DNA from 2 places in the Alcanivorax xiamenensis genome. Region 1 is predicted to be linked to the other one. Evidence: predicted binding sites of a transcription regulator. Region 1 holds the regulator's gene; the other holds the start of a gene.
What was found. Region 1 encodes LexA, which represses DNA repair genes until DNA is damaged. Its sites were predicted from a motif close to TACTGTNTANNTANACAGTA; they were not measured.
Positions count from the first base shown of each region.

Region 2: the regulator LexA is predicted to act here: its motif matches at 6,122-6,141, upstream of hrcA (heat-inducible transcriptional repressor HrcA).

Region 1 covers NZ_AQPF01000017.1:45,639-54,318, reverse strand. The annotation lists gene A6D6_RS11935 (cyclic nucleotide-binding domain-containing protein) at 1-557, opposite strand, end outside; gene lexA (transcriptional repressor LexA) at 958-1,572, shown strand; gene A6D6_RS11925 (DUF1499 domain-containing protein) at 1,933-2,331, shown strand; gene A6D6_RS11920 (TatD family hydrolase) at 2,328-3,215, shown strand; gene A6D6_RS11915 (glutaredoxin family protein) at 3,424-3,660, opposite strand; gene rlmKL (bifunctional 23S rRNA (guanine(2069)-N(7))-methyltransferase RlmK/23S rRNA (guanine(2445)-N(2))-methyltransferase RlmL) at 3,657-5,747, opposite strand; gene rmf (ribosome modulation factor) at 6,163-6,369, shown strand; gene A6D6_RS11900 (hypothetical protein) at 6,574-8,361, shown strand; gene A6D6_RS11895 (quinone-dependent dihydroorotate dehydrogenase) at 8,383-8,680, opposite strand, start outside.
Region 2 covers NZ_AQPF01000008.1:46,431-55,110, forward strand. The annotation lists gene dapB (4-hydroxy-tetrahydrodipicolinate reductase) at 1-734, opposite strand, end outside; gene dnaJ (molecular chaperone DnaJ) at 782-1,918, opposite strand; gene dnaK (molecular chaperone DnaK) at 2,063-3,985, opposite strand; gene grpE (nucleotide exchange factor GrpE) at 4,099-4,692, opposite strand; gene hrcA (heat-inducible transcriptional repressor HrcA) at 4,928-5,971, opposite strand; gene A6D6_RS22135 (AAA family ATPase) at 6,217-6,783, shown strand; gene A6D6_RS07520 (DNA repair protein RecN) at 6,764-7,867, shown strand; gene fur (ferric iron uptake transcriptional regulator) at 7,989-8,393, opposite strand; gene A6D6_RS07530 (outer membrane protein assembly factor BamE) at 8,503-8,680, shown strand, end outside.

The DNA of each region.
Region 1 (8,680 bases):
CGCACGGTTTCCTTCTCGCCCTGATAAAGCGGGATCTTGCGCAGAGCCGCTTCCAGTTCCGCATCCGGCGCCGCCAGGCGCTGCACCTCCACCGCCCAGCGAATCTGATGCACCAGCATGTGAAACAGCGCCAGGCGGGTTGCAAGACTGAACAAGGCCAAGCTCGGCGCATCGAAATCAGCGAAGGACAAACGCGCCAGCACCGCCGGTTTCGCCTGATCCCCCTCCGCCACCTTCAAGGAGGCGCTGCGCGGCGTCTCCAGCAATAGCGACAACGCGCCGAACACTTCTCCCGGAGACACCCGGTAGACCACCGGCGGCGGTGAGCCTTCGCCAAGCACCCACAGTTCGCCGCGCAGCAGAAAATAAAGCCCGCGGGCCTCGGCACCGGCCTTGATCACCAGCTCGCCCGGAGCGGCTTCCAGAATCCGGGTAGCGGCCAGCAACAAGGCACGCTGATCGGCATCATCACGGGACACTTCATTGAAAAACGGCACGCCGGAAAGTAACGACGCCACCCTCGCCTGCTGAGAACGTTGCCATTCGGCCTGATTCATTTCTCCCCCAACCCACGGCGGCCCCACAGTCTTGGAACCGCTTGTCCGCACGCCATTCGCCGCCAAGGCAGCTCCCACAAAGGAAACTACGAAGCCGCTGTCGGAGCTTGCTTGCAAGCGAATGGGATAGGTCCGGGTGTTTGTATTATTCGCTGGCAAGCCAGCCTCCCACGGAGAGGTGCCACAAGCCACCGTGGGAGCTGCATTGGCAGCGAATACAACACCACGACGGCGCCTCCCCCCCGGGAAGCGCCGAGCGCATAGCCTAGCCTGGATGGCCATGCAAGGCGAGTGGAGAGCGCTTTGTAACAACATCGGGGATGACAAAAATACTGGACATATTGTACTGTTCGTATTATCAGTACTCCATTCCCGTCGTGGCGACCCACAGGAGACCGACATGAGCAGCAAACTGACCCTCCGCCAGCAGCAGGTACTGGATTGCATCCGTGACTCCCAGGCGGACACCGGCATGGCCCCCACCCGGGCGGAAATCGCCGAACGAATGGGGTTCCAGTCCAAGAACGCCGCCTCCGATCACCTGCGGGCTCTGGAGCGTAAGGGCTATATCCGCCTGCACAGCGACCGCTCCCGCGGCATTCAGCTTTTGGAGTCCGCCCTCGGTGACGAGGACGAGCTTCCGGTGGTGGGCAAGGTGGCCGCCGGCACCCCGATCGAAGCGGTGGAAAACGTGCAGCGCACGGTACCGGTGCCGCGAGGACTGTTTCGCCAGCGGCCCACCTACCTGCTCCAGGTGCAGGGCGACAGCATGATCGACGCCGGCATCTTCGACGGCGATCTGATTGCCGTGCGCAAGAGCGAAACGGCCCGTTCCGGTGAAATCGTGGTGGCCCGCATTGGCGAGGAGGTGACGGTGAAGACCCTGCGGCTGAACAAGTCCGACGCCACCTTGCTGCCCGCCAATGAGGACTACGAGCCGATCCAGGTGCCCGCGGATCAACTGATCATCGAAGGGGTGTTTGTCGGCCTGATCCGCGATCCGAACGCGCATTAAGCCCCGGTTTTCCCCCGGGGAGACAAAATGCGTGGCCACCAGTTACACTACGCACGCATTTGCGTTTTCTCCGCGGCACCCGTGGTCCTGTTGTCGCCACCTTGATGGCCGGGGAATGAAAAGCCATGACCTTCCGTAGCGGCCATGGAGGCACCATGGAACGTAGCCTGAGACGGAACCTTCATGAACGGACGGTCAGGACCTAAGAAGCACAGTGATAACGGCGACATCAGTCGACGTGCCAGGGAGGGTCGGGCATCCCAATGGATGCCAAGCGCCGGGGGCGCATCACGGGTTCTCTCACGGCATGTCCGCCGTGTTCTCTGTGTCTGTGGTTTGTTATTGCTGAGTAGCTTTGCCATGAACGACACCCGTTTGTTAGCGCCCTGCCCGTCCTCCCCCAATTGCGTGTCCAGCCTGGCCACGGATGAACGGCATCGGGTGGAACCTCTTCCAGGCTACGCCGATCGCGCCGGCAGTCTCAAATTACTGAGCGAGGTGCTGGCCACCCTGCCCCGCGTCAGCTTCGAGCAGGTGGGACCGGCCCGCTTGCAGGCCCGTTTCACCAGCCGCGTCCTCCGCTTCGTTGATGACGTCACTTTTTACGTGCACGAGAATGGCGGTATTGAAGTGCGCTCCGCGTCCCGGGTCGGATACTACGATTTCGGCGCCAACCGGCGCCGGGTGGAGGATCTGCGTGAGCGGCTTGAAGAACGGCTGGGCGGCCTGACGCCGGTTCAGGGCCAAGGCGCCGGATGAGTATGCCGGGATCCAATACGTTTCCGTCCAGCGAATGTCCAGCCGATGAGTGCCAATGGGCCGATATCGGTGTCAACCTGACCGACCGTCAATTCGCCGAAGACCGTGAAGCGGTGTTACAACGGGCCCGCGAGGCCGGGGTAACCCGTCTGTTGTTGACCGGCACCAACGTCGAGGAATCCCGGCAAGCAGTGGCGTTGTGTCAACGCTACCCGAACCAGGGCCTGTTCTGTACCGCCGGCCTGCACCCACACAGTGCCCGCTTCTGTAACGACGACGTCCTGTCGGAATTACGGGAACTGCTGGAGCAACCGGCGGTGGCCGCGGCCGGCGAGATGGGCCTGGACTTTAATCGGGATTTCTCCCCACGCCCGGATCAGGAGAACGCCTTCGAGGCACAGCTGGCGCTGGCGGTGGACCATGGCAAGCCGGTCTTTCTGCACCAAAGGGATGCCCATGACCGCTTCCTGCCAATACTGAAGGCCTGGCGGGACCGTTTGCCCGCCGTGGTGGTGCACTGCTTTACCGACCAACGCCGCCCGCTATTCGACTATCTGGACCTGGACTGCTTCATCGGCATCACCGGCTGGGTCTGCGACGAACGGCGCGGACGGGAGCTGGCCGAACTGGTGCCGCACATTCCCGGTAACCGGTTGCTGCTGGAAACCGACGCGCCTTACCTGCTGCCCCGGGACTTGCCGGAACCGCCGGCGAAAAAACGCCGCAATGAGCCCTGCCTGCTCCCCTGGATCGGCGCACGGGTGGCGACCCTGCGGGGGGAAACAACGCAGGCTCTGGCCCAGCAAACCCTGGCCAACACCCTGGCGTTTTTGCAACGGGACTGGCCGGCCGCGCTGACACACACTACGCCGGCACACCCTTAGCCCTTAGCCCTTAGCCCTTAGCCCTTAGCCCTTAGCCCTTAGCCCTTAGCCCTTAGCCCTTAGCCCTTAGCCCTTAGCCCTTAGCCCTTAGCTGCTAAAGCCATTGTGGGAAGCTTGCTTGCAAGCGAATTCTTTGGATAAAAGTAACAATTCGCTTGCAAGCAAGCTTCCCACAGCGGCTTCGTGGCCCAGAGTGGATTCGAAGCGATCAGAGCAACCGCTCACCCATCAGAAACGCGCGTACGTCCAGCAGTCCGAACGGCCAGGCCAGCTCCTGGTCGCCCCGGCGCAATACCGGAATACGCTCACCGTACCTGACGATCAGATCGTCGTCCTCGGCAATGTCGATGGCCTCGATGGCCAGCATCGGATCCACGGTCAGCAGCATGTCCCGGGCCCGCTCACACAAATGGCATCCCAAGGTGGTGTAAAGCGTGACGCTCATGGTGTCTCTCCGTGACGAATGGCAAAGCAATGGTGCAACCCGTGACGGCGAAAGTCCTCCGGGGTGCTCCATTGGGTAAGGTCTTCCACCTGATACCAGCGACGAATGCTTTCATCCATCTCGAAGCGGCGGAAGTTGCAGGAAAAGTACAGGACACCGCCGGGCTCGAGCCTTTTGAGAATACGGCGGATCAATTCGCCATGATGCTCCTGGACCACGAAATCCTGGCGGCTTTTGTTATTGGAAAAGGTGGGCGGGTCACAAAACACCACGTCGAACTGCTCGCGGCAGGTTTCCAGCCAGCCCATCACATCGGCCCGTTCCAGCGGGTGGGCGTCACTGGAAAAGCCGTTCAGGGCCAGGTTGCAGGCGGCCCAGTCCAGATAACGGCGCGACGCATCCACCGTCACCACCCGGCGGGCACCGCCCACCAGGGCATGAACGCTGGCGGCACCGGTATAGGCGAACAGATTCAGGACGCGTTTGCCGGCGGACTCCTCAGCCAGCCGCAGCCGCATCGGCCGATGATCCAGGAACAGGCCGGTATCCAGATAATCATTGAGATTCACCAGCAGATGGGCACGCCCTTCGCGCACCACCTTGTATTGGCCCCGGCTGTCCAGCTTCTGATACTGACTGTGCCCTTTCTGCCGCTCACGGGTGCGCAGATGAACCTGCTCTCGGTGCACCGCCAACGCCGAGCGCACCGCGCTCACCGCCCACTGGCGGCGCTCCTTGGCCTTTTCAGGGTCAATCGAGGACGGCGCCTTGAATTCCTGTACCAGCGCCTGATCGCCATAAATATCCACCGCCACATTGAACTCCGGCAGATCACGATCATAGAGGCGATACGATTGAATATCCTCACGCTCCAGCCAGCGGCGCAGGTGTTTACCGTTCTTGCGCAGCCGGTTCAGCAGCGGCACCGCCCCCTCCGGCGGCGCGAAACCGGGCTCCGCCGCCACCCGCAGCGGTGACTCCGCCACCGGCGGCCGTGGGCGGTAGACGCGGATATAGTTCTTCAGCGGGCCGTTGAGCAGGCGATACTGGCTTTGCAGCGCCATGCCGCAACGATCCAGAGTGGTGACATCGGTGCCCAACAGCACCGCGGTCCAGTTGAGTGCCCTTTGCCCCATCAAACGACCGAGACCGGCGTGCAGCCAGGCGGAACGCTCCCGTTCTTCCAGGCGCTCGCCCCAGGGCGGATTGGTCACCAGCAGACCGGTGTCGCCCAGGTCCCGCTGACGCAGGGCGCCCAGTTCGCGCCGCTCCAGGTGTAGCAGGCGCCGTACCCCGGCCCGCTCGGCGTTATCCATGGCGAACTGAATCGCCCGGTTGTCCACGTCGAAGCCCTTCAGCGGCGGTAACGACGGCAGCTTATGCAAGGTGGCGGCGGCCTCTTCGCGCAGCCCTTCCCACAACGCCCGCCGGCACCCGCGCCAGGCCATGAAGCCGTAGTCCTGACGCAAGGCGCCCGGCGCCACGCCGCCGGCCATCCAGGCCGCCTCGATCAGCAGGGTGCCACTACCGCAGAACGGATCCAGCACCATGGAGGGACGGTCCGGATGGTGCCAACCACCGGCTCTGAGTATGCCGGCGGCCAGATTCTCGCGCAGGCGATAGCCGCGCCGATGCAACGGCGTGCCGGCCAGATCCAGCCACAAGTGGGCCTGATTCTCGTCCAGACGCCCGCGCACACAGCATGCCCCCAGTTCACTGTCCGAGACACGCAACGATGGCGGCAGCGCCCGCGCCAACCGCCGGGTGCTGATACGGTTATCACCACGCACGCCCTTGCCGTGCTCAAGATTGAGGAACAGCGGCGCGCCGGCCGCCACCAGGGCCGGCCAGTCCAGCGCCGCCGCCAGTGCTTCGGGGGCTTCCTCCGCGCTGATCTCCAGGGTCACCAGCGGTAGCAACACCCGCTCCGCCAACCGCGACCACAGGCATACCCGCAGGCCGTCTTCCTGGCGCCCGTCGATGATGACATGGGCGTTACCGGTCTCTGTTACGGATATGCCCAGTTCCTCCAGTTCCTCGGCCAGCAGCGGGGCCAGGCCTGGCAGGCAAGTGGTCACGAACTCCATGGGAAATGCCTCATCGGTGTTTGCACAGCTTGGTGCCTCGGAACAATTATCAGCCAAATCAATGGGATGGGCTAACTTTCACGAAACCGTCAAATATGCGGCATCCGTTTAACCACGCCGTCACATATTGCCGTTCGTTATTCGACACGGGCGGCCCCCTTTCCCATACTCGAAGAATGGTTTGCGCGATAACGAGCGCGGACCAAGGCACTACCAACACCTGATCACTCGTGCTCGCCACCGGCATCACGGGCCTTTGAGCCAGGGGATTAATGCCCGGAATACGAATCCGGGCGGACAGATGGCTCGCCCCGCCGGAGAAGATTCCGTATGGAATCAGGGCGGCGCATTGTGACACAGAGAGGATCAGCAGGATATTCCCAGTCATTACGATGAAGGAAAGAGGAAAGTGTCCATGAAAAGACAGAAACGGAGTCGTGAGGAGCGGGCCTACAGCCGCGGATACCAGGCCGGTTACAAAGGAAAATCCAAAGACTTTTGTCCCTTCGACGCTTTACAGGCGCGCAGCAGTTGGCTGAACGGATGGCGTGAAGGACGCGTTGATCAATTACATGGCCTGGTGGGTGTCGCCGGCATCCACAACCTCAAGGATCTCCGCTGAACGTAAGGGGGAAATGAACCGGATATGATGAACCGATAAAGCAACCCGTTCTCCACAGCGCCGGCGCTCTTGGCGCCGACCCCATAGGGCCCCACCCGGGCCCTTTTCTTTGCCTGGCATTTTTGTTGAAGACGGCGGCGCTGGCCGGGACTTCTGGCAACACCGTCTTTCCCGTGTAAGATGACCCGGTATCCAAGGAACCGGATGGGGTCCACCATGCCGCCGTTGAAAATCCTCGCCCTACTCTGTGGCGTACTCGTTCTGACCGCCTGCGATCCCGGCTCCGTCGATGAGCAACTGAGTCAGTTGGACGCCGAACAGAAACGCTATCAGGAACGTTTGGCGGAAGTACCGGACGATACCGTACGCGAACAGCTATCCCGGCTCGTCGATACCGCCTTCTGGATGCGCCGGGCCGAACTGCGGCAAAGCCTGCCGCCGGCAACCCCGGAGTACGCCTCCCCATCGCTCGCGATCCTCGCCGACTACCGCTCCCCCCAGGCTATGGCCGACAATTATGTGCGCGGTTTGTTGATCGAACACAACCCGAGACTAATGCCGGAACGGACCCAGATCGTGCTGCCGTTCGACTACCCCTTCGAGCATGCCCTGTCGTGGACAGCCGCCACACTCTCCGACGGCACCCGGCTGACGCCAACGGCAAGCCGCCCCGGCATGATCGACCGGCCCGCTATCTATCAGGAACGCCGTTCCGGCCTGCGCACCGTAATGCCGGGCAACCAGGAAGCACCGCCGGTGGCAATGCTGCAGGGCCGGCTTGCCCTGACCGTGCCAAGAGGCGTTGAACACCTTGCCTTCGAGGCAAACCAGCAGGGGGAAAGCCGTACCGTCGGCGACATCGAGGTGACCCTGGTTTCGGTGGATCATCACCAGGCCACGGTGGCGGTGAAAACCGATGCGGACAGCGCCTTCCCCGGCGGGGACTCGGTGATCCTCAACGCCCGCGATGATAGCGGACGCACTCTGGCCACACTGGGGGTGAACACCGGGCCACCGGGTCTTGAAGCGGCCATGCTGGATCTGCTCGACGCCACCATTGATGATGCCATCGATGGCAACGGGATCGACCCGGAGAGCGTGAAGTCACGGGTGGAAGCCCGCCAACAGGCTCTGCGTGAAGAACATGGCGACACGTCTTACCATCAGGCCACGTTCGCCGGGCCCATCGCCGAACTGGAGGTTCTGCTGGTGGGGGTGAACGGTTATCAGCACCGCGAAGAAACGCTGACGCTCACCCCGGTGCAATTCCAGGCCGCCACCAATACGCCTACTCCGATCGCCATTCCCACCACCGCCACGGTGTACGATCCGACGCTCCGGCGTTTCGATGAGACCCGGCCCTGGGAGTGGCCGCCCGACCGTTTGAGCCGGATCATCACCGTTTCCCTGGTGGGTCTTGGCGAGGTGGCCGGCCACCAGGGGACACCCGCCTCGGTGCGGTTCCATTACCCCTCCGTGCCCAGCGACCACTTTATTTCCGCTTTTGATCGTTTCGAGAAACTGATCGAGGTGGCCTTCCTGGACTCCGAGGGGGAGCTGATTCCGTTACCGGACGAACAGGACCAGCGCGAGCAATGGTTTCGCTTCACCGTGAACCGGTTGGAGTACCATCCCCAAGCCTTTCCGACCCCGCCCGCGCGGGTTCGCGGACGTCTGCTGATCAATCAGCGTCCGGAGATCCAATCCCGGTGGGTGCGGGCGCAGGCCCTCCCGGAAGGGGCCCGGTTACTCGATAATATGTTCGTCACCGCACCCTCACACGACAATCGCCAGTTGCTGGTGTTGGCGCAGGATGACAGTGGACGTTACCTCAAGCATCTCGCCACCGTGGGCTACCATTATCACCGCGACCAGTCACGACCTCCGCAATGGGCGCACCATTTTTACGGCACGCCGGAGCGCTTGTTACTTGTGCGCCCCGGCCGCGAACAGCAGGTCGAGTATCACTTTGACGTGGCACTGAAACAGTAAGCCGGATACCACCGAGCCGGACTAGCGCTTACCTGCCCTCGGCCAGGCCCGGGCGATCTCGCCGATCAGTTCCGGGCCCCGGTAAATCAGGCCACTGTAGATCTGCACCAGATCGGCACCGAGACGCCGCTTTTCCAGGGCATCCTCGCCACTCATGATGCCGCCGACACCGATCAACGGCACGCGGCCATTCAAGCCGCGGCTGACCACGTCCAGCGCGCGGTGAGCGATCGGTTTCAGCGGGGCACCGCTGAGGCCACCCTGCTCGTCACCCTGTGGCTCGCCGGCGACAAGAGGCCGCTCCAACGTAGTGTTACCG
Region 2 (8,680 bases), on a different contig from region 1:
GCGCGCACCGCTCCGCGAGCAAAAGCCATGCGACTGGACGCCTTGTGAGTAATCTCCACCCTTTCGCCCTCGGCGGCGAACAGGACGGTGTGATCGCCGACAATATCACCACCACGAATGGTCTCGAATCCGATGGTCTGACGGTCACGTTCACCGGTGCGCCCCTCACGACCATACACCGCGCATTCCTTGAGGTCCCGCCCCAGGGTCTGAGCCACCACTTCCCCCATGCGCAGAGCCGTGCCGGAAGGCGCGTCAATCTTATGGCGGTGATGAGCCTCGATGATTTCTATATCGACATCGTCGCCCAGCACGGCGGCCGCGGCTTCCAGCAGTTTAAAGCACAGATTCACCCCCACCGAGTAGTTCGGCGCGAAGCAGATCGCCATCTCCTCGCTGGCGGCGCGCAGTTGCGCCTTCTGCTCATCGTTCAGACCGGTGGTGCCGATCACCAGCCGACTGCCGGCCTGGCGGCAAGTCTCGATATTCCGCGCGGTCGCTTCCGGCACGGTGAAATCGATGAACACATCCGCCTGGTCCGCCACCAGGGCGAGGTCATCGCCCACGGTGACACCCAGCTTGCCGACGCCCACCAGTTCACCGGCGTCCACCCCGATCAGGGAAGAACCCGGCACGTCGACCGCCACCGCCAGCTCGGCTTCCGGATTGGCCAGCGTCGCCTCGATGAGCATGCGCCCCATACGCCCGGCGGCGCCGATGATGCCTACTTTCATGGTTTTTCGCCCTATTGCTTCAGAGGGTTTAGAGCCTGCTCACAGCGTCAAAGCCCGTCGAAAAAGCGCTTCACGCCCTCGAACCAGCTGGTTCGGCGGGGATTATGCCGGTCGCCACCCTTGTCCAGGGAGGACTGGAACTTGCGCAACAGGTCTTTCTGTTCGCTATTCAGCTTGACCGGGGTTTCCACCACCACTCTGCAGATCAGGTCGCCTGGCGGGCCACCCCGCACCGGGGTCACCCCCTTGCCGCGCAACCGGAACAGCTTACCGGTCTGCGTCTCCGGTGGCACCTTGAGTTTGACCTTGCCATTCAAGGTAGGCACATCCTGTTCACCGCCCAGAGCGGCGTCGACGAAGCTCACCGGCACTTCGCAGTGCAGATCACTGCCGTCACGCTTGAAGATCTCGTGCTCACGCACCGCCACCTGCACGTACAAGTCACCGGCCGGCGCCCCGTGCATGCCGGCCTCGCCCTCGCCGGCCAGACGGATACGGTCCCCGGTATCCACTCCGGGCGGAATCTTCACGGACAAGGTCTTGGTGTTCTGCACCCGACCCTGGCCGCCACAGTTGCGACATGGGTTCTTAACGATCCGGCCTTCGCCATGACACGCCGGACAGGTCTGCTGCACGGTGAAGAAGCCCTGCTGCATGCGCACCTGCCCGACACCGTTACAGGTGGGGCAGGTCACCGGCTCCTCGCCGGCTTCCGCGCCGGTGCCGTGGCACACTTCACAGCTGTCCCAGGAGGGAATGCGGATCTTCTCCTCGCAGCCCCGTACCGCCTGCTCCAGGCTGAGTTCCAGGGTATAGCGCAGGTCCGCGCCACGGGCCGGCCCGCGACCACCACGGCCGCCACCACCGAAGATGTCGCCAAAAATATCGCCGAAGATATCGCCGAAGCCACCGCCGCCGCCAAAACCACCGGCACCGGCGCCGCCGAAGCCGCCCTGGCCTTCCACCCCGGCATGGCCGAAGCGATCGTAGGCGGCACGCTTATCCTCATCGGACAGGACTTCGTAGGCCTCTTTGGCCTCCTTGAACTTGGCCACCGCCTCGGCGTCATCCGGATTACGGTCCGGATGGTATTTCATCGCCAGGCGCCGATAGGCCTTCTTCAGTTCCTGCTGATCAGCGTCCTTGGACACCCCCAGCACTTCGTAATAATCGCGTTTGGACATAAAAGTTCCTGCTTATAAACGCAAACACGCTTCACGCTTGCACGCCCACACGCAAAACATAGGCCATGCCCGCGAGAAGCGCGGTTGACGTTCCGGCACGCACCACGTCAGCGTGCAAGCGTGGTGCGTGCCAGCGTGCCGGTTTTATTTCTTCTTGTCGTCATCCACTTCTTCGAACTCGGCATCGACAACATCGTCTCCGGCCTGCTTGCCTTGCTCATCACCAGCGGGGCCGCCCTGGGCCTGTTGCGCCTCCGCATACAGTTTCTGCGCCAGGGAACCGGACGCTTCGGTAAGCGCCTTGGTCTTGGCTTCGATATCGTCCTTGTCGTTGCCCTTGAGCGCGGCTTCCAGATCGGAGATGGCTTTGTTGATCGCCTCTTTCTCTTCCTCGGTGGCCTTGTCGCCCGCTTCCTCCAGGGTCTTGCGAGTCGCGTGAACCAGGTGATCCGCCTGATTACGGGTCTGCACCAGCTCCTCGAACTTGCGATCCTCGTCGGCATGGGCCTCGGCGTCGCGCACCATCTTGTCGACCTCATCATCGGACAGGCCGGAAGACGCCTTGATCTGGATCGTCTGCTCCTTGCCGGTGGCCTTGTCCTTGGCGCCCACGTGCAGAATACCGTTGGCGTCGATATCGAAGGTCACCTCGATCTGCGGCACGCCGCGCGGCGCCGGCGGGATGTCTTCCAGGTTGAACTGCCCCAGAGACTTGTTCTGCGCCGCCTGCTTGCGCTCGCCTTGCAGCACATGCACGGTCACCGCGGTCTGGTTGTCGTCCGCCGTGGAGAACACCTGCGACGCATTGGTCGGGATGGTGGTGTTCTTCTCGATGATCGGCGTCATCACACCGCCCATGGTCTCGATACCCAGGGTCAGCGGGGTCACGTCCAGCAACAACACATCCTTCACGTCACCGCTGAGCACGGCGCCCTGAATCGCGGCGCCAATGGCCACGGCTTCATCCGGATTGACGTCCTTGCGCGCTTCCTTACCAAAGAACTCGGCCACTTTCTTCTGCACCAGCGGCATCCGGGTCTGACCACCCACCAGGATCACGTCGGTGATGTCGGACGCTTTCACGCCGGCATCGTTGAGCGCGATCTTGCAGGGTTCCAGGGAGCGGCTCACCAGCCCTTCCACCAGGGACTCCAGTTTGGCCCGGGTCACTTTCACCACCAGGTGCTTGGGACCGGTGGAATCCGCGGTGATGTAGGGCAGATTCACTTCCGTCTGCTCGGCGGAGGACAGTTCGATCTTGGCTTTCTCAGCGGCTTCCTTGAGGCGCTGCATGGCCAGCGGATCGCCGCCCAGATCGATGCCGGAATCGGCCTTGAACTGATCCGCCAGGAAGTTGATCAGCGCCAGGTCGAAATCCTCGCCACCCAGGAAGGTGTCACCATTGGTGGCCAGCACCTCGAACTGGTGCTCACCGTCCACTTCGGCGATTTCGATGATGGACAGGTCGAAAGTACCCCCGCCCAGGTCGTACACCGCGATGGTGCGATCACCGCCTTTCTTGTCCAGGCCATAGGCCAGGGCCGCGGCGGTGGGCTCGTTGATGATCCGCTTCACGTCCAGACCGGCGATACGGCCGGCGTCCTTGGTGGCCTGACGCTGAGAATCATTGAAGTACGCGGGCACGGTGATGACGGCTTCGGTCACCGGCTCACCCAGATAGTCCTCCGCGGTCTTCTTCATTTTCTTCAGCACCTGGGCGGAAATCTGCGGGGGCGCCATTTTCTCGCCCTTCACATCGACCCAGGCATCGCCATTGTCGGCCTTGGTGATTTTGTAGGGCACCATCTTGATGTCCTTTTGCACCACCTCGTCTTCAAACCGACGGCCAATCAGGCGCTTCACCGCGTACACGGTGTTCTGCGGGTTGGTCACCGCCTGACGTTTGGCGGCCTGCCCGACCAGCACCTCGTTGTCCTCGGTGTAGGCAATGATGGACGGCGTGGTGCGCGCGCCTTCCGCGTTTTCGATCACCTTGGTCTTGTCACCTTCCATAACAGCCACACAGCTGTTGGTGGTGCCAAGGTCGATACCAATAATCTTACCCATAACGTCTGTTTCTCCTTCACACGATCCGAATGCCAAAGGCCACCCGGACAGTTGAACCTCAATGAACTTGCCAGCTATATGGCGGCGCCCCGATTCTTTTCAAGGGAGCCGGATCAACCTTCCGCCTTGCTGACCACCACCCGTGCCGGGCGGATCAGGCGGCCGTTGAGCAGGTAGCCTTTCTCCAGTACATCGATCACGGTGTTGGGCTCCGCCCCGGGGGCCGGGATCATCGTCATCGCCTCGTGGCGCTCGGGATTGAAGGGCTCGCCGTGGGGGTCCACCTGCTCCAGGTTGTGCCGGCCGAAGGCATCCATCAGCACCTTCAGCGTCAGCTCCAGCCCCTCGCGGGCGGGTTTGAGCGCCTCATCCCCGGCATCCAGGGTCGACAGCCCTCGCTCCAGACTGTCCGCCACGGACAGCAGATCACCGGCGAATTTCTCCAAAGCGAACTTGTGGGCGTTCTCCACCTCACGTTCGGCACGGCGGCGTACATTCTGGATTTCCGCCTGGGCGCGCAGGTCCGCTTCGGCCAGCGCTTTCTCCAGACGCTGCATCTGCTCCTGCGCCTCGGCCAGTTGCCGGGCCGCATCCGGCTCCGCGGCGGCGTCTTCGTCAGTCACCTCGGCGGCAGGTTGGGGGGTCTCCAGTTCGGAATCCTGGGACACCGCCTCATCTTGGGGGTTCTGTTTGTCCTGATCGTTCATATCCACTCCAAAATACCCGAATGCGGGCTCCATCTCGGGAAAGCGGGCAAAGATATGGGAACAGGTTGAGCGGATTCAAGGGCAAGCGAGAAAGCAGTTAACAGTTAATAGTGAAGAGTTAACATCAAAAACAAAAAGGCCGCGCCCAACACCTGGACGCGGCCTCTTGGCTTTCAGCGCCCACCACGCTTCATCGCGCGCTATTCACTGTTCACTATTAACTCTTCATTGCTTTTCACAGTTGATTGAGGGCGGCGGAAAGGATGCGGGCGGTGATGTCCACGGTGGGGATGACTTTCTCATAATCCATGCGGGTAGGGCCGACCACGGCGAGCACGCCCACCGGGCCGTTTTCCAGCCGATACGGCGCTGATACCAGCGAATACTCCTCGAACGGCTGATAGCCGGACTCCCGGCCGATGAAGATCTGCACGCCATCGGCTTTTATGCTGCGTTCCAGCAAATGCAGGATATCCCGCTTGTGGTTGAAGGCATTGAACAGGTCGCGCAACTTGTCGATGCTGTCGGCCTGGGCGGTATCCAGCAGATTGGACTCCCCGGACACCACGTAATCGGACTCTTCATCCCCGGACTGCCTCAAGGCCTGACCGGCCACGTCGAGGGTGGTCCGCATCAGAGCGTCCATCTGCGCCCGGTCCGCCGCCATGGTGCTCAACAGACCGTCACAGATGGCGTCCAGATCACAACCGCCGTAGGTGTGATTGATGTAGTTGGCGGCCTGGCGCAATTCCGCTTCGTCGTACTGGCGGGCGGTATGGATGATACGGTTCTGCACTTCGGAGCGGTTCACCACCAGAATCACCAGCACGCGCTGACCGGACAGTGGCAGGAACTCCACCTGCCGCAGCGTGCTGACCTGACGCCTCGGCGCCGCCACCAGACCGGCCATGCGAGTCAGTTCCGCCAGCGTCCTGGACGCTTGGGACACCAACTCCTGCGGCGATTGATCCGGTGCCAGCAACTGGCGCAATTCATCACGCAACTGCTGGTGATCCGGGCTGCGCATGGCGCTGGACGCCAGCAGCGTATCCACATACAGGCGATAGCCCCTCTCAGTGGGCACCCGGCCCGCCGAAGTGTGAGGGCTGATCAGCAACCCCAGATCCTCCAGTTCCGCCATGATATTGCGAATAGTCGCCGGGCTGACCGCCAGGCCGCCTCCCTGGGCCAGAGTTTTCGAGCCCACCGGCTGACCGTCACGGATGTGACGTTCCACCAGGGCCATGAGTAACCGTTGCTTGCGTTCGTTGAGTTCCACAGCTGCCTTTCGTCACCCATTACTGCCAATCGGGATGGGCGGAGCGCCCACCCACTGCCGATTGTTGCCAGCGAAACGGTCGCCGTCCAGTGTTACTCCTCTTCACCTCGCTCTTACGCTCGCGGCCGGAATCGCCTAACATCGACAAGGCACTGGCCAGAATAACAGTTGTCCAGGCTGTGTGGCGGGCTCCGCCACACGCCCCAATGCAAACGCCCAAACCAGGAAACACGGGGGTTCCGTACATGCTCACTCACTTGAGCGTTCGCCATTTCGCCACCGTCGATCAACTCGAACTGGAACCGGAATCCGGCCTCACCGTCATCAGCGGCGAGACCGGCGCCGGCAAATCCGTACTGATCGATGCCCTTTCCCTGACCCTGGGCGAACGGGCGGATTCCGCCGTGGTTCGGCCGGGCTGCGAACGGGCGGAAGTGCTGGCCAGTTTCACCGTGGCCAACCACGCCCAGGCCAAGGCCTGGCTGGAAGAGCGGGAGTTGGACAATGGCGATGACTGCCTGCTGCGCCGCACGGTCCGCGCCGACGGCCGCTCCCGGGCCTATATCAACGGCACGCCGGCCCCGCTCGCCGACGTCCGCCAGCTCGGCGAGTTGCTGATCAGCATTCACAGCCAGCATGAACACCAGGCCTTGCTGCATCGGGACACTCACCGCCAACTGCTCGACAACTTCGCCAACGCCGGCGACCTGGCGGCTTCGGTGGCAGCAGGCCCGCCAGGAGCACGACCAGGCCCTCACCGGCGCCCGCGAACAAAGCGAACGCCAGGAGTTATTGCGCTTTCAACTGGATGAACTGGACGCCCTGGCTCTGGGCGAGGGCGAGCTGATGGAACTGGATCAGGAACAACAACGCCTGGGCCATGCCGATGCGCTGATCCGGCTGTGCCAGCAGTCCGTGGCGGCCCTGTACGATGGCGAGGAAGGCACCTGTAACGATCAACTGGGCCAGATCCGCCATTGGCTGGAAGAAGCCCGCGACCACGACAACGCCTTGTCGGAAGCCCTGGACACGGTGGAATCCGCGCGCCTGCAGGTGGAAGCAGCCGCTGAAGCCCTGCGCCACTACCTGGATCGCCTGGACCTGGACCCGGAGCGGCTGGCACAGGTGGAAGAGCGCCTGGGGCAGGCCTACAGCCTGGCCCGCAAACACCGGGTGCGCCCGGAAGAACTGGCGGAGCACCACCAGCAACTGGCCCGGGAAGTGGACACCCTGGAGCACTTCGACGAGCATCTTGAGGCCCTGGCGAAGGCGGAGGAAGAGGCCCGGGAGCACTACATGGGTCAGGCCCGCAAACTCAGCAAGGCCCGCAAGACCGCCGCCACCACCCTCACTCGCCAGATCGCCACCCAGCTCAAGGCCCTGGGCATGAAAGCCGCCAGACTGGAAACCGTGGTGGAAGACGACAGCCCCGGCGCCGAGGGCCTGGACCTGGTGGAATTCCGCTTTTCCGCCAATCCCGGCCAGCCATTGCGGCCACTGGCCAAAGTCGCCTCCGGCGGCGAATTGTCCCGGGTCAGCCTGGCGATCCAGGTGATCTGTGCCCGCAACCTGACCGTACCCAGCCTGGTGTTCGATGAAGTGGATGTGGGCGTTGGCGGTGGCGTGGCCGAAATCGTCGGCCGCTTGCTGCGGGAACTGGGAGAACACGCCCAGGTGCTGTGCATCACCCACCAGGCGCAGGTGGCCAGCCAGGGGCACCAACATTGGCAAGTGCACAAGATTCAGAGCAAGAACACCACCCGCACCCGCATCCAGCCCCTGGCCCCGGACGCCCGGGTAGAGGAACTGGCGCGCATGCTGGGCGGCGTGGAGATCACCGACTCCACCCTGGCCCACGCCCGGGAAATGCTCGAGAAGGGCCAGGAAGTGGCCTGACAAAACCCCACCGCCCGTGCCCTGAAGCACGGGGATTGGGTCGGGGAGCAGGGCTTGCGGGCGTGGCGCCGCTAGGCGGCGTTGGGCTGGCTGGCGGTGGAACCGGGCCTGGGCTGATCGGTTATTTGCGCTTCGGTTTGACGTACAGCACCAGGGCATGATCGACGATGTCGTAGCCGTGCTTGTCGGCGATCATCTTCTGGCGCTTCTCGATTTCCTCATCGACGAACTCGATCACCTCACCGGTCTCGGTGCAGACCATATGGTCATGGTGGCCTTCATCAGCCAGTTCGAACACCGCGGAGCCGCCCTCGAAATTGTGGCGCAATACGATGCCCGCCTGCTCGAATTGAGTGAGCACCCGGTAGACGGTGGCCAGCCCCACGTCCTCGCCGGCCTCCATCAAGGCCTTGTAGATATCTTCCGCGCTGAGATGCCGGGATTCCGAGGATTCCAGCTGCTGAAGGATTTTCACCCTCGGCAAGGTCACCTTGAGTCCTGCCTTTCTAAGATCCTGATTATCCAATGTACTCGCTCCGTAGCCGCCTTATGGGAATCGCCTGACTTTCAGGGAACCTTGTTCCCCCCGTTCAAGTCTGTATTATCGCCCGAACATTATGCCAAGTCGAAAACCCATGCCAAGGATCATCGCCCTTTTTGCCATATTGACCACCCTGCTGGCCGGTTGCAGCTCCCTGCGCTTTCCCGGGGTGTACCGTATCGACATTCCCCAGGGGAATGTGGTCACCGAGGATATGCTGTCCGGCCTGCAACCAGGCATGACTCCCGAACAGGTTCGCTTCGTGCTCGGCC